Linked DNA regions of Undibacterium parvum. The protein of the gene in region 1 interacts with the protein of each later gene in a pairwise test. Links are inferred from orthologs where the notes say so. Each region holds a gene or a part of one and is shown in the gene's direction. Other genes may lie near its edges.

The links.
Region 2: the proteins of hflC (region 1) and ftsH interact in binary tests that used the Escherichia coli proteins (3 or more experiments, as listed by UniProt). The link is inferred for Undibacterium parvum from one-to-one orthologs.

What each region holds. Positions count from the first base shown.
Region 1 is NZ_CP034464.1:107,066-112,671, reverse strand. Bases 2,612-5,491 are described here. They hold hflC (protease modulator HflC), read left to right. Parts: upstream 2,612-3,550; coding sequence 3,551-4,432; downstream 4,433-5,491. Other genes in these bases: EJN92_RS00530 (ATP phosphoribosyltransferase regulatory subunit), read left to right, coding at 4,566-5,491; hflK (FtsH protease activity modulator HflK), read left to right, coding at 2,612-3,530. Outside these bases: ribosome biogenesis GTPase Der, read left to right, coding at 1-680; RNA chaperone Hfq, read left to right, coding at 819-1,055; GTPase HflX, read left to right, coding at 1,075-2,217; more of hflK, read left to right, coding at 2,262-2,611; more of EJN92_RS00530, read left to right, coding at 5,492-5,606.
Region 2 is NZ_CP034464.1:4,458,750-4,469,205, forward strand. Bases 4,022-6,971 are described here. They hold ftsH (ATP-dependent zinc metalloprotease FtsH), read left to right. Parts: upstream 4,022-4,526; coding sequence 4,527-6,416; downstream 6,417-6,971. Other genes in these bases: EJN92_RS19455 (RlmE family RNA methyltransferase), read left to right, coding at 4,022-4,389; folP (dihydropteroate synthase), read left to right, coding at 6,496-6,971. In the rest of the region: carB (carbamoyl-phosphate synthase large subunit), read left to right, coding at 1-2,516; transcription elongation factor GreA, read left to right, coding at 2,709-3,185; EJN92_RS19450 (YhbY family RNA-binding protein), read right to left, coding at 3,242-3,718; more of EJN92_RS19455, read left to right, coding at 3,751-4,021; more of folP, read left to right, coding at 6,972-7,338; glmM (phosphoglucosamine mutase), read left to right, coding at 7,356-8,705; EJN92_RS19480 (DUF4124 domain-containing protein), read right to left, coding at 9,065-9,481; EJN92_RS19485 (FAD-binding oxidoreductase), read right to left, coding at 9,525-10,456. UniProt on the Escherichia coli protein: Acts as a processive, ATP-dependent zinc metallopeptidase for both cytoplasmic and membrane proteins. Plays a role in the quality control of integral membrane proteins.

The sequences.
Region 1 (5,606 bases):
CTTTTGAACGAGATGGCAAGCATTACACCTTGATAGATACTGCAGGTATTCGTCGCCGTGGAAAGGTGTTCGAAGCAATCGAAAAATTTTCTGTTGTGAAGACTTTGCAATCAGTGTCCGAGGCCAATGTGGTTTTGTTGCTTTTGGATGCGCAGCAAGACATCTCTGAACAGGATGCGCATATAGCTGGCTTTATTCTGGAGTCGGGGCGTGCTCTGGTTGTTGGTGTGAATAAATGGGATGGCCTGCAAAGCGATCGTCGTGATGAAATCAAAGTAGATATCGAGCGCAAGTTGAATTTTTTAACTTTCGCTAAATTTCATTTTGTTTCTGCATTAAAGTCATCGGGTATTGACCCTATGATGAAGTCTATTGACGCTGCTTATGCCGCTGCAATGGCGAATCTGTCGACTCCAAAATTGACTCGTGCTTTGATAGAGGCGGTTGAGCATCAGCAGCCTAAACGCAAGGGCTCGATTCGTCCGAAACTTCGGTACGCGCATCAGGGCGGGCAAAATCCACCTATCATCGTTATTCATGGCAATGCTCTTGACTCTATTGGCGACGTGTATAAGCGTTATCTCGAAAAACATTTTCGCGAAACATTTTCACTTGTGGGTACCCCTTTGCGCATAGAAATGCGGTCCGGGAAGAACCCTTTCGCCAAGGTAGAAAAATAATTATTTGTTGATGCATAGTTCGATGTATTTAACTGGCAAGTAAAAATAGATTACTTTGTATGGTAGTCATCTTTCGGGGCACTTGAGTTTCATAAAAGTGCCCCAATCTCCTGATCACAACAACACAATGGAGCTGTTATGAGTAATAAAGGGCAACTGTTACAAGACCCGTTCTTAAATGCTTTGCGCAAAGAACACATCCCCGTATCGATTTACCTTGTGAACGGTATTAAACTGCAAGGTCATATTGAATCCTTTGATCAGTATGTTGTGCTATTGCGCAATACCGTTACTCAAATGGTCTATAAACACGCCATTTCTACTGTGGTGCCAGCACGTGCAGTGAGTATCAACGCCGAATCAGAACCTGAGTAGTATTTACTGGAATAATTCTTTGAGTAAAAGTATTTCAACTCGGGCGATTTTGGTTGGTGTCGATTTCGGTAAAGGGGACTTCGAAGCGAGTTTAGATGAGCTTTCTTTGCTCTCTCAATCCGCCGGTGCTGAGCCAATCCTTACCATTACTTGCAAGCGTTCCAGTCCTGATGCAGCTCTATTTGTGGGTTCTGGAAAAGCTGATGAGATAGCGCATGCGGTTGCCGATGTTGAATCTGATATTGTGATCTTTAATCACGCTTTATCACCAGCGCAGCAACGAAATCTAGAGCGACATCTTAAAGTGCGTGTGGTCGATAGAACGAGTCTGATTTTGGATATCTTCGCGCAACGTGCTCGCAGCCATGAAGGTAAAGTACAGATTGAGTTGGCGCAGTTGCAGCATCTCGCCACCCGCCTGATACGAGGTTGGACTCATTTGGAGCGACAAAAAGGCGGTATAGGCTTGCGCGGTCCTGGTGAAACGCAACTTGAAACGGATCGACGTTTGTTGGGTGAGCGTGTAAAAGCGCTGAAAGCGAAGATGGAGAAGTTGCATAAACAGCGAGAGACTCAGCGTCGCTCTAGAGGTCGCAGTCAAACTTTTTCTGTCTCACTGGTTGGCTACACTAATGCTGGTAAATCTACGCTGTTTAATTCGCTTACCAAGGCCGATGCATACGCAGCAGATCAATTATTTGCCACCTTAGATACGACCTCTCGTCGTTTGTATCTGGGGGATGCGGGAGGTGTTGTTATTTCTGATACGGTTGGTTTTATTCGTGAATTGCCGCATCAGTTGGTCGCTGCATTTCGAGCAACCTTGGAAGAAACGATTCATGCCGATTTATTGATACACGTTGTTGATGCGAGTAGTCCAGTTCGTTCGGATCAGATTTTGCAGGTGAATCACGTCTTAAAAGAGATTGGTGCCGATCATATTCCGCAATTATTGGTTTGGAATAAAATTGATCTTGCGTCAATGGAGCCAAGATTTGAGATCGGCGAGTATGATAAAATCGAAAGAGTCTTTCTAAGCGCCCGTACCGGTGCCGGGATGGAGTACTTACGCCATGCAGTTGCCGATTACGCGAAACTTGATGCAATCAAACGCGGCACACCAGCAGTTGAAGTTGAATTGAATGACGCCCGTTTTAATTGAGCTTGCTTGTAGTTCAGCCCACTATTTAATTGGATAACGACAGAATGCTTGTTTCACTTTTAAAAAGAATTGGTTTGACGTTGTCACTAAACGACCCGCAATGGGGACGTGGCTCGCAAAACAATAATCAGGATGGAAAAAAACCCTCCGACGGCCCACCAGATCTGGATCAGCTTTGGCGTGATTTTAATCAGCGCATTAGTCAATTGCTGGGTGGTAAGGGAAGTGGTGACGGTGGTGGCAGTGGTGGGTTCTCTCCAGATGCTGCCGGTGCAAAAATTGGTATTGCCGTTATCTTGGCGGTCGTTGTTTTCATCTGGACTGTTAGCGGCTTTTTTATTGTTCAGGAAGGTCAAACAGCGGTTATCACTACGTTTGGCAAGTATAGTCACTCGACGTCAGCAGGGTTTAACTGGCGTTGGCCAGCACCCATCCAAGGGCATGAGATTGTTAACGTGTCACAAGTAAGAACTGTGGAAGTGGGCTATCGTTCAAATGTTAAGAACAAGCAGCCCAAAGAAGCTCTGATGTTGACTGACGATGAGAATATTATCGACATTCAATTCGCAGTGCAGTACAAGCTGAAGGATGCAGCGCAATGGCTTTACAATAATCGTGATCAAGAAGAAATGATAAGACAAGTCGCTGAGACTGCGATTCGTGAAATCGTTGGACGCAGCAAGATGGATTTTGTTCTTTATGAAGGGCGCGAAAAAGTGGCCTTGGATGTGAACAGTCTTATGCAGCAGGTTTTGGATCGGTATAAGGCGGGTGTGCAAATCACAAATGTGACGATGCAAGGGGTTCAGCCTCCGGAGCAAGTACAGGCTGCATTCGACGATGCCGTAAAGGCTGGGCAGGACAAAGAACGTCAAAAAAATGAAGGTCAGGCCTATGCAAATGACGTGATTCCTAAGGCTAGGGGTGAAGCTTCGCGACTGCTGCAAGAGTCCGAGGCATATAAAGCAAAAGTTGTCGCGAACTCTGAGGGTAATGCCGGACGCTTTAGGCAAGTATTGACCGAGTATCAAAAGGCGCCGTTAGTCACACGAGACCGCATGTATTTAGAGACCATGCAACAAATTTTCTCGAATACCACCAAGTTGATGCTTGATACAAAGAATAATAACAATATGATTTATTTGCCTTTAGATAAATTGATTGCCCAATCAGACGCCTCGGCGGTAGCGAAGCCAGCGGTGGCTACGCCAGCAGTTGCCGCAACAGAGCAAGTGCCGACGGTGGAAATGCGTTTTAGTAAAGACGGTCGAGCTCGCGATGTTAGAGATTCCCGTGATAGAGAGGTACGATAGTGAATAAATTTTCTTCCTCTATGATTGCGCTGGCCTTGGCTTTATTGGTCTTGTCGTCAACAATATTTGTCGTTGATCAACGCTCCCATGCGATTGTGTTTGCTTTGGGTGAAGTTAAGTCGGTAATTAGCGAGCCAGGACTTCATTTTAAGCTGCCTCCGCCTTTTCAAAATGTTCTGTTCTTAGATAAGCGTATTCTGACAATTGAGTCTCCTGAGGCCGATCGATTTATCACCGCCGAGAAGAAAAATATCTTGGTTGATACTTATGTGAAGTGGCATATAGTTGCGCCAAAATTGTATTACGTTAGCTTTGGTGGAGATGAGGGCAGAGCTAGAGATAGGATGTCTCAAATCGTTAAAGCAGCCTTGAATGATGAGATTACCAAGCGTACTGTGCGTGACGTCATTTCTGGTGAGCGTGATAAGGTAATGACTGCAATTCGTACCAAAGTTACCGAAGAGGCGAAGCAGATAGGCGTTGAAATTGTGGATGTAAGATTGAAGCGCGTCGATTATGTTGAGCAAATTAATAATTCAGTTTACGATCGAATGAAGTCGGAGCGTATGCGGGTTGCGAATGAGTTGCGCTCTACAGGTTTTGCTGATTCCGAAAAAATTCGAGCAGATGCTGACAAGCAACGCGTCGTTATTCTAGCTGAGGCATATAAAGAGGCGGAGCAGACTAGGGGTGCGGGTGACGCTCAAGCTTCACAGATTTATGCTCAGGCATTTGGTCAAAATCCTGAGTTCTATAAGTTTTATCGCAGCCTCGAAGCCTATAGATCAAGTTTTAAGACGAAAAATGATGTTTTAGTTGTGGATCCCAACTCTGAATTTTTTAAGTATTTCAAAAGTCCAGGTGCGACAGGCTCAATATCTGCTCCTAGCAAAACGAAATAGTATTTAGGCATTTAAGTGGTGAAAACGTAGGCAGACTGCAAACCCTAGGCTTGCAGTCTGCCTACGTTTGTCCGGTTCGCCAGGATGATTTTGCCGGCTTTTATTTTCCAACAGTTTTTTTGAATTTATTCTCATGCCAAACTGGCTTTTACCCGAAAACATAGCAGATGTCTTGCCTTCCGAGGCACGCAAAATTGAGGAATTACGGCGCGTAATCCTCGATAACTTTAGACTTTATGGTTACGAGTTGGTAATGCCGCCGCTACTAGAGTACATAGAATCCCTATTAACGGGCGCCGGACAAGATCTTGATTTGCGTACATTCAAATTGGTTGATCAATTGTCTGGTCGTACCATGGGGATACGTGCCGATATGACGACGCAGGTAGCCAGAATTGACGCGCATCTACTCAATAGATCGTCGGTGACACGCCTTTGTTACGCTGGCAGTGTTTTGCAGACGCGTCCCTCCGGTTTGCATGCAACTCGTGAACCTATACAAATTGGCGCTGAAATTTATGGGCACGCTGGTTTGGAGGCTGATGCCGAAATTCAAGAATTGGTTCTGGCTACACTCGCGATAGCGAATATCTCTGAAGTAAGTCTGGATTTATGTCACGTAGGTGTATTGCGGGCGCTTTTGGAGAGTGATGATTTAGCGAAGAAACATGAGGCTCAATTATTTTCTTTGCTCGAATCTAAGGATTTGCCTGCACTGGATTTGCTTACGCGAGATTTTTCACCTATCGTGAGACAGGCTCTTCTGGATCTACCCAATCTGTATGGTGATGCCACCGTGATTCAGAGGGCGCGCGAATTACTGCCGAAATTGAGTGGGATTAGCACTGCACTTGATGAGTTAGAGTCTTTGGTGAAACTGGCGCTTAATGCGCAAGTGTCTATAGATCTTGCAGATTTACGCGGGTATCATTACCACAGCGGAGTGATGTTTAGCGTTTTTGTACCAGGCTTACCAAATGCGGTGGCACGTGGCGGTCGTTATGACCATGTTGGTGAGGCTTTTGGACGTGCTCGTCCCGCCACCGGATTCTCTTTAGATTTACGGGAGTTGGCGCGACTAATGCCTTCTGCTGAGCGAAAAAATGCTATTTTCGCCCCTTGGAGTCAAGATGCCAAGCTTAGGCAGAAAATTTGCGAATTGCGGCAGGCGGGT
Region 2 (10,456 bases), 4.4 Mb from region 1 along the record:
AGAATTTGGATCCTATGGGCGTGCATACGGGTGACTCCATTACCGTTGCGCCTGCCCAGACATTAACCGACAAAGAATATCAAATCATGCGTAATGCCTCAGTGGCAGTTTTACGTGAAATTGGTGTTGATACCGGCGGCTCTAATGTTCAGTTTTCGATTAATCCAGTCGATGGTCGTATGATCGTTATTGAGATGAATCCGCGTGTATCGCGTTCGTCGGCGCTAGCATCGAAAGCTACTGGCTTCCCAATCGCTAAAATAGCTGCGAAATTGGCGGTAGGTTTTACTCTCGATGAATTGCGTAATGAAATTACCGGTGGCGCGACTCCAGCGTCATTTGAGCCGTCAATAGATTACGTTGTTACGAAAATCCCTCGGTTTACTTTTGAGAAATTCCCGCAAGCTGACAACCGTCTGACGACTCAGATGAAGTCGGTAGGCGAGGTGATGGCGATTGGACGTACATTTCAAGAGTCCTTCCAAAAAGCATTGCGCGGCTTGGAAGTCGGCGTCGATGGAATGAACGAAAAAACCCAAGATCGCGAGATTTTGGAGCGCGAATTAGGTGAGCCAGGTCCCGATCGTATTTGGTATGTTGGTGATGCTTTTGCGCACGGATTTACACTTGATGAAGTGCATGCCTTAACACATATTGATCCTTGGTTTTTGGCGCAAATTAAAGATTTGATCGATATTGAACTCTGGCTGGATACGCAGACTATCGATGCAATCGATAAAGATGTGTTGTTGAAATTGAAGAAAAAGGGCTTTGCAGATCGCCGCCTGGCAAAACTTTTGAAGACGACTGATACAGTCGTTCGGGAAAAGCGTAGAGCCCTGAATATACGCCCGGTTTATAAGCGTGTAGATACTTGTGCAGGAGAGTTTTCTACAAAAACTGCCTATATGTATTCAACTTATGAGGACGAGTGCGAATCCGCACCGACTGATAAGAAAAAAATTATGGTTTTGGGTGGTGGTCCTAATCGTATTGGACAGGGTATCGAATTCGATTATTGCTGTGTGCATGCGGCATTTGCTATGCGTGAAGATGGCTATGAGACGATCATGGTCAACTGCAATCCTGAAACTGTTTCGACGGATTACGATACATCGGATCGCCTGTATTTCGAACCTCTGACGTTAGAAGATGTATTGGAAATTGTCGATTTGGAGAAGCCTGTTGGAGTGATTGTGCAATACGGCGGGCAAACACCCCTTAAGTTGGCACTTGAACTTGAAGCTAATGGCGTACCAATCATTGGCACGTCACCAGACATGATAGATGCAGCAGAGGATCGCGAGCGTTTCCAGAAGATGCTCCATGATTTGGGTTTGCGCCAACCGCCAAATCGTACCGCACGTACCGAAGCAGATGCCTTGATGCTGGCTCAGGAAATTGGATATCCTTTGGTGGTTCGGCCCTCTTATGTATTGGGTGGGCGTGCGATGGAAATCGTTCATGAACAGCGTGACTTAGAGCGGTATATGCGTGAAGCCGTCAAGGTCTCGCATGACTCCCCGGTCTTGCTGGATCGATTCTTGAACGATGCTATCGAGGTAGATGTTGATTGCTTGTCGGACGGGAATCGGACTTTCATCGGTGGTGTTATGGAGCATATCGAACAAGCGGGTGTTCATTCCGGTGACTCTGCCTGTTCCTTACCACCTTACTCGTTAAAGCAAGAAACAATTGAGGAATTAAAACGTCAGACTTCACTGATGGCAAAAGGCCTAAATGTAGTTGGACTCATGAACGTTCAGTTCGCGATTCAGCAACAGGAAGGCAAAGATGTCGTCTTTGTTTTAGAAGTCAATCCGCGCGCATCGCGAACGGTACCTTTTGTTTCCAAGGTGACTGGTTTGCAATTAGCAAAAATTGCAGCGCGTTGCATGGTTGGTCAGTCACTGGATTCGCAAGGGATTTTCAAGGAGGTCATTCCTTCGTATTTCAGCGTGAAAGAGGCTGTATTCCCGTTTGTGAAATTTCCTGGCGTAGATACTATTCTTGGTCCAGAAATGAAATCAACTGGTGAGGTTATGGGCGTCGGAAAAACATTTGGTGAGGCGTTTGTTAAGTCGCAGTTGGGTGCTGGTATTAAATTACCAAAAACCGGGAAAGTTTTCCTTAGTGTAAAAGCCGCCGATAAACCAAGGGCGGTAAAAATCGCCAAAGACCTAGTGGATATGGGTTTTGGATTGGTCGCCACCAAAGGAACGGCTGCGGCTATTGTTGCATCTGGCGTGCCTTGCGCTACGATCAATAAAGTTGCGGAAGGTCGCCCACATGTCGTCGATATTATTAAAAATCGTGAGATCGCCTTGGTGATTAATACAGTGGAAGAAAAGCGTAATGCAATTAATGATTCACGGGCAATTCGGGTTTCATCATTGGCAGCAGGTGCTACGACTTACACAACCATCGCAGGCGCAGAGGCAGCAGTTGAAGGTATGCGTCATTTAAATGAATTACACGTCTATGATTTACAAGGTCTGCATAAAACCTTACACTGAATAACAAAGTAAGCTTCAATAGTGGGGCCACAGATAATCTCGGAAAAAATGGGATTCATGTGGCCCCGATATTTTTAGCTGTTTACTAAATTTGCACACGTAAAGTCTAAAAATTTTTTGTGCAAGTCAGTGAAAGATTACTGCAGATATTTTATATACCCTTGCAGTCAACCCTATTTTTAAGTTAAAGCTATGAGTACAGTACCTCTAACCAAGTTCGGAGCAGAATTGCTCAAGCAGGAATTACATAGACTAAAGACCAAAGAGCGGCCTGAAGTCATCAGTGCTATTGCGGAAGCAAGGGCGCAAGGTGACTTGTCTGAAAATGCCGAATACGATGCCGCCAAAGAGCGCCAAAGTTTTATCGAGGGACGTATTGCAGATATTGACGGTAAATTAAGTGCGGCTCAAATTATTGACCCGACTACACTTGATGCTGAAGGGCGCGTGGTATTTGGTGCAACCGTACATCTTGAAGATCTGGAAACGGATCAAAAAGTGAGCTATCAGATCGTTGGTGAGGATGAGGCCGACATAAAAGAGCGCAAGGTATCAATTACTTCACCTATAGCTCGTGCATTAATAGGTAAATATGCGGGTGATGTGGTAGGGGTGCAGGCGCCAGCCGGTGTGCGCGAATACGAAGTGCTCGACGTTCAGTATATTTAATTGACTTCAGTGACAATTTAGAGGGGATGATGTTTGCACATCATCCCCTCTAAATTTTAAGAGTTGCCCAAAGCAGATTTTTTTGCACTACTTTGACGAGGTTTTGCTCGCTTGATATTGCCGCCTTGAGTGACTCGCTCGTTGCCCTTGACCATTACTTTCGATACGGAAGGCTTCTTAGTGCCGCTAGCGCTAGGTTTTACGATAGTAACTTCGCGCATACCTTTGCCTTTTTTAATCAGCTTGGTTTCTTTTTCGCCCTCTAATTTTGGACGATAGATTACTAATAATTTACCGATATGTTGAATCGGAGCTGCCTCTAATGAGCTACAAATGGTATCGTACATTGCAACACGTGCTTCACGATCGTCACCAAAGACACGGACCTTGATTAAACCGTGCGAATTCAAGCCAGCATCGATTTCTTTCAAGACCGCTGGAGAAAGACCAGCTTCACCAATCAGTACGATGGGTTTGAGCGCATGAGCTTCAGAGCGTAATTCGCTACGTTCTGCGGGCGTGAGTTTTGACATATAAATTCCTTTAAAAGCAGTATTTTACGCTAATGGCCAAAAATAAATTCAATCAAAATTGGGTGCATGACCACATAAATGATCCTTATGTGAAATTAGCACAAAAAGAAGGCTATCGGGCCCGCGCAGTTTACAAGTTAAAAGAGATAGACGAGTCCGAAAAACTAATCAAACCAGGTCAGATTATTGTTGATCTTGGCGCCACTCCGGGTAGCTGGTCTCAGTATGTCAGAGCTAAGTTGGCTGGCAAAGAGGGCGGGGGGATACTTGGCGAGATCTTCGCACTGGATTTGTTACCTATGGATCCGATTGCCGACGTCCAATTCTTGCAAGGTGATTTTGGCGAGCAAGATGTATTGGATAAATTGGAGGCGCAGTTGCGTGGGCGCAAAGTAGATCTTGTTTTATCGGATATGGCACCAAATCTCTCCGGCAATTCTCATGTTGACGCAGCAAGAATAGAAAATATTATTGAGTTAGCGGTGACCTTTGCCAAGGCGCACTTGAAGCCAAATGGCGCTTTGTTGGTCAAGTGTTTTCATGGTCCTAGTTATAATAATATTGTAGATATGTTCAAAACCGAGTTCAAAACAGTAGCAAATAAAAAGCCTAAAGCAAGCAAAGATAAATCTTCCGAGATTTTTTTGCTTGGAAAATGCTTAAAAAGTTAAATAGTTGAATTCTCGCTCTTGATAATCATCAACATAGGCAACATATCTTGTCTAGCAAGCTCTATCCATTACGGGTAGAATGATCACCTACGTGTGCAAGGCAATTCGTGCGTTTATCGTACGTCCAAGGAGTTCTCGTGAACAATATGTTTTCTAAAGCAGCCATTTGGGTGGTAATAGCCCTAGTGCTTTTTATGGTATTTAAACAATTCGATGGCCGCGGTTTAAGTTCCGGTGCTACTTCTATGCCTTACTCTGAGTTTTTGGATGAGGTGAGGGCGAAGCACATCAAAGAGGCGACTATCGATGATGCAAATCGCACTGTGGTTGCAACCACACTTGAAGGTAAAAAAATACGTTCGCAATTGACTATTTTCGATCGCGGTTTGGTCGGCGATTTGGTTAATTACGGAATTAAGTTTGATAACAAACCGCCTGAAGAACAATCTTTCTTATCCCAAGTCTTTATATCTTGGTTCCCTATGCTCTTACTGATAGGTGTTTGGGTGTTTTTTATGCGCCAGATGCAAGGTGGCGGCAAAGGCGGTGCTTTTTCGTTCGGAAAATCTAAAGCGCGCATGCTTGACGATACCAATAATAACGTCACTTTTGCGGACGTAGCTGGTTGCGATGAGGCGAAAGAGGAAGTTACTGAGATCGTAGAGTTCTTACGTGATCCAACGAAATTTCAAAAACTTGGCGGGCGTATTCCACGTGGTGTTTTAATGGTGGGGCCACCAGGAACAGGTAAGACGTTGCTGGCGCGTGCTATTGCCGGTGAAGCGAAAGTACCTTTCTTCACCATCGCGGGTTCTGATTTCGTTGAGATGTTTGTTGGCGTTGGCGCCTCACGCGTAAGAGATATGTTCGATAACGCGAAAAAGCATTCGCCTTGTATTATCTTTATCGATGAGATCGATGCAGTAGGGCGCCATCGCGGTGCTGGTATGGGCGGCGGCAACGATGAGCGTGAGCAAACATTAAACCAAATGCTGGTCGAGATGGATGGCTTTGAGCCAAATTCTGGTGTGATCGTCGTTGCAGCTACCAACCGCGCGGATGTACTTGACAAGGCATTGTTGCGCCCAGGTCGTTTTGACCGACAAGTCACTGTTGGCTTGCCAGATATTCGTGGCCGCGAGCAAATTTTAAATGTACATATGCGTAAGGTGCCAATCGCGCCTGACGTTAAGGCAGATATTTTGGCACGTGGAACCCCAGGTTTTTCTGGTGCAGATCTGGCAAATTTGGTTAATGAATCAGCTTTGTTTGCAGCCCGTCGCAATAAGCGTTTAGTCGAAATGCAAGATTTTGAAGATGCAAAAGACAAAATCTACATGGGACCTGAGCGTAAATCTATGGTTATGCGTGAAGACGAACGTAAAAATACAGCGTATCACGAATCTGGGCATGCTGTCGTAGCAAAACTTTTGCCGAAGGCAGATCCAGTACACAAAGTTACTATTATGCCGCGCGGAAATGCTTTGGGTTTAACCTGGCAATTGCCTGAGCATGATCAAATCAGCGGCTATAAAGATAAGATGCTAGAAGAGATTGCGATATTGTTTGGCGGTCGCATCGCTGAAGAATTGTTCGTTGGACAGATGTCAACTGGCGCCTCGAACGACTTTTCGCGTGCGACAAAGTTGGCAAGGTCGATGGTGACACGCTTTGGTATGTCCGATAGCTTAGGCGTGATGGTGTATGAAGATAGTCAGCAAGATGGTTATTTCGGTGGCGCCTCAAAAACAATTTCCGAAGCCACTCAGCAAAAAGTTGATGCAGAGATACGCGCAATTCTGGATGCTCAATATGCGATTTCGCGTCAGTTACTAGAGCAAAATCGCGATAAGGTTGAGGCAATGACCAAGGCATTGTTAGATTGGGAAACCATAGACGCCGATCAAATTAATGACATTATGAGCGGGATAGAGCCAAGGCCGCCAAAAGCCGGACAGCCTACTCCCAAAACGACATCTGATGGTAAATCTGGTGGCGTTACACCAAGCGCAACCGCTCCGGCTTAAGACTATTGAATATCGCTGTCTTTGATTAATTATTTTGCATGTAAGGGTGAGGAGTAATCCTCGCCCTTATTTTTTATCTATGAATACATTTTTTAGATGTGGGCGTTATCGCTTTGCACTCGATGGCGCTGGCAGTCGCCCGATAGTAATGGGCATCCTGAACGTTACACCTGACTCATTTTCGGATGGTGGCAATTACCGTTTTCTTGATGACGCCATTTCTCGTGCGGAGCAAATGATAGCCGACGGCGTTGATATTATTGATATTGGTGGCGAGTCAACAAGGCCGGGCGCTGCAACAGTCTCTATAGAAGTTGAGCTGCAACGCGTTATGCCTATAATTTTCGCTTTGCGGGACTGTGGCAAAGCGATTTCTATTGATACCTATAAGCCCGAAGTGATGCGTGAAGCGATTATGGCAGGGGTGGATATGGTAAATGATGTACGTGGTTTTGCCTCTATCGAGGCTAGGCAAGTAGTCTCCGACGTCGAGGTCGGGCTGTGTGTCATGCACATGCAAAATTTGCCGAGTAATATGCAGTTAGCACCGGCATATGCCGATGTTAATGATGCAGTAACCGATTTTTTTTCACAGCGACTTTCAGAACTAGATGCGCTTGGGGTGGATAGAGCAAGAGTCTGTCTGGATCCGGGTTTTGGCTTCGGTAAAACCTTAGCGCATAATATCTCGATGATGCGCCACCTTGCTGAGTTTCGAAATACTTTCGACCTACCTATCTTGGCAGGCCTTTCACGCAAAAGCATGATAGGCGAAATTGTGGGGCGTCCGGTTGAGCAGCGTTTGGCCGGCAGCCTGGCTGCTGCACTTGGTGCCGTAAATCAAGGTGCACGCTTATTGCGTGTTCATGATGTAGCCGAAACGGTAGATGCGATTAAAGTTTGGCAGCAAATATCAAATTAATTGAACTAGGATAAAAAATGACAAGAAAATATTTTGGGACCGATGGCATACGCGGCAAAGTTGGGGTTTATCCGATTACTCCTGATTTCGTAATGCGACTAGGTTACGCAGCTGGCAAGATGTTGGCAAACTCTGACAGTTTCGCCGGTAAGCGTCCTACCGTATTGATTGGAAAAGACACGCGCGTTTCTGGCTACATGTTGGAGGCCTCATTAGAGGCGGGTTTTGCGGCAGCGGGGGTCGATGTGATGCTGTCCGGGCCTATGCCTACGCCCGCGGTAGCTTACCTGACCAGAGCCTTGCGCTTATCCGCAGGCGTCGTTATATCGGCTTCGCACAACCCCTACGAAGACAATGGCATTAAGTTTTTTTCCGCACAAGGAGATAAGCTGGCAGATGAAGTTGAGCTGGCGATTGAGGCTGAGCTTGAAAAGCCTATGGACTGCGTCAGCTCAGAAAATTTAGGTAAGGCACATCGCTTGCGTGATGCCAACGGTCGCTACATAGAATTTTGCAAAAGCACTTACCCAAATGAGTTAGATTTACGTGGTCTCAAAATCGTAGTCGATTGCGCACATGGTGCCGCCTACGACATCGCACCTCATGTCTTCCATGAGCTCGGCGCCGAAGTCATTGCAATTGGCAATCAGCCCAATGGTTTCAATATTAATGACAAAGTCGGGGCAACATCTCCCGATGCCTTGGCCTTGGCTGTCAGAGCGAATCATGCCGATCTTGGGATCGCCTTGGACGGCGACGCTGATCGTCTGTTAATGGTGGATAAGAACGGGAAAATTTACGATGGAGATCAGTTACTGTATTTAATGGTGATCGATAGATTGGCAATAGGTCCGGTTCCCGGCGTCGTTGGTACCTTAATGACGAACATGGCGGTTGAAATCGCGTTCCAAAAATTGGGCGTTGGATTTACCAGAGCCAAAGTCGGCGACCGTTATGTTCTGGAACAAATGCGTGAACGCGGTTGGTTATTGGGGGGGGAAGGATCTGGTCATTTACTGTGCCTGGATAAGCATAGCACCGGTGACGGCATCGTCTCAGCACTACAGGTCTTGTCTGCTTTGCGACGCAACGAGCAAACCTTAGATCAGTGTTTTGAAAATTTAGAATTATTTCCACAAGTACTCATCAATGTAAGGGTGCCGACTGGTTTTGATTGGCAAAAAAATGAGGCGCTGTTAGCTGAAAAAATCAAGGTTGAGGCTGAGTTGGCAGGCAAAGGACGGGTCTTGATTCGTGCCTCTGGTACCGAGCCATTGATACGTGTAATGGTCGAAACTGCTGACGCCAACATGGCAAATTCACTGGCCAGACGTTTAGCGGAATGTATTCCGTCTAAACAGGCATAATATTTCGCTGTGAGCCCGTTTCAACCTTGAAAAGGGCGTCGATAACATGTACTATTCAGCCTTCTGTTTTTTGCGCCATGAGTTCGATGTGGCGCCGATATTTGAGAAAATCGGGTGCATTTTTTATCTAAGTAATCGATAAAAAATCGCCTTGATTTATTCGACTTGAGCTTGCTTAGAGCATAAAACAGAACTATGCGTCGGTAGCTCAGCTGGATAGAGCAATGCCCTTCTAAGGCATGGGTCGGGGGTTCGAGCCCCTCCCGACGCACCAGAATATAAGTAAGAGTAAAAATGAGTTATAGGCATACGCTTATAGCTCATTTTTTATTTGTACTTTACCTTGGTCCGACTTTGCTTCATCTTTGCCCTCCACCAGATTTACACTGCAGTTCAGCTTTCTCATTGGCTTTCTTGAGCTTGGTTTTTGCCTTGCTCATAGATTTAGCTGTGGCATTCGCCAGTTCTTCCTTGGCCCATTTTGCGCTCAGTTGTAGTGACGCACATTTCTGTTTGTCTTTTTCATTTTTAGCCGAAATTTTGCGCTGCTCTTTCTGATATTTTTCTTCTTCTTTCTGGCGTGCACTGAGCAATTTATTTAGATCTGCTTTTTCTTTTTCACTCGTGTTGACTGCTTGCTGGTAGTCTTTGCCCGAAATATTGTTACTGCTCTTATGTAATGACTGAGTAGCGCTGTCCGGGCAGGGTGTTTGCATATAAGTGCTGACACCCTTATCTACACATTTGTAGGTTTCCGCGGAAGCTGGCGTGATCAAAATCAATGGCGTGAGACAGATGATGCTGAAGCTGAAGCTGAAGCTAATCCAGAGATGTCGTTTCATGGCGTACTCCTATCACTTTTCCAGGGTTCATCAACTGATGTGGGTCCAACGCTTCTTTTATGGCCTGCATCAGGCGTATTTCTAAAGGTGATTTATACAAAAGTATCTCCTCTTTTTTCAACGCTCCTATGCCATGCTCGGCCGAGATGGATCCATGATGACGGTGTACGCTGTCATGCACTATGCGATTCACCTGCGCTTGTGCCAGCAGAAAATCATTGGCATGTTGGTGCGCGGGGGGCGAAACGTTATAGTGTAAATTTCCATCACCTAAATGCCCGAAGCAAACCATACGACAAGCAGGAAAGGCCGTCTGCAAAAGTGTATCCGTGGCTGAGATAAATGTAGCAATCTGCGAAACAGGGATTGAAATATCGTGTTTAATATTTTTTCCCTCGCGTGCCTGGGCGCTGGAAATGAGCTCGCGAAATTTCCAGATCGCAGCAGCCTGGCTGAGCGAGTTGGCGATCACCACATCTAGAATTAAGCCAGACTGCAGTGCGCTTGCCAGCAGATTTTCTAGCTGGGTCCGGGTATGCTCTTGAGTCTCGGAACTTGAAAGCTCGATCAGAACATACTGCGGATGAGATCTGCTAAATATTTTAGGTAGCTCGGCAAAGTGCTTGTGTACCAACTGTAGGCAAAAATCGGAAAACAGTTCAAAACCAGTCAAGCTTGCGCCAGTATGTTCTTGGACTAAACTTAATAAGCCTAAGGCTGCATTCACGTCGGCCAGCGCAATCAAGGCGGTCACTTCACTCTTGGGAATAGGGAATAATTTAATCACAGCGGCGGTGATGATGCCCAAAGTGCCTTCGGAGCCTATGAATAAATCACGTAAATCGTAACCGGTATTGTCTTTTCGCAGAGCCCGCAAACCATCCCAAATTTCGCCGGCGGCAGTCACTA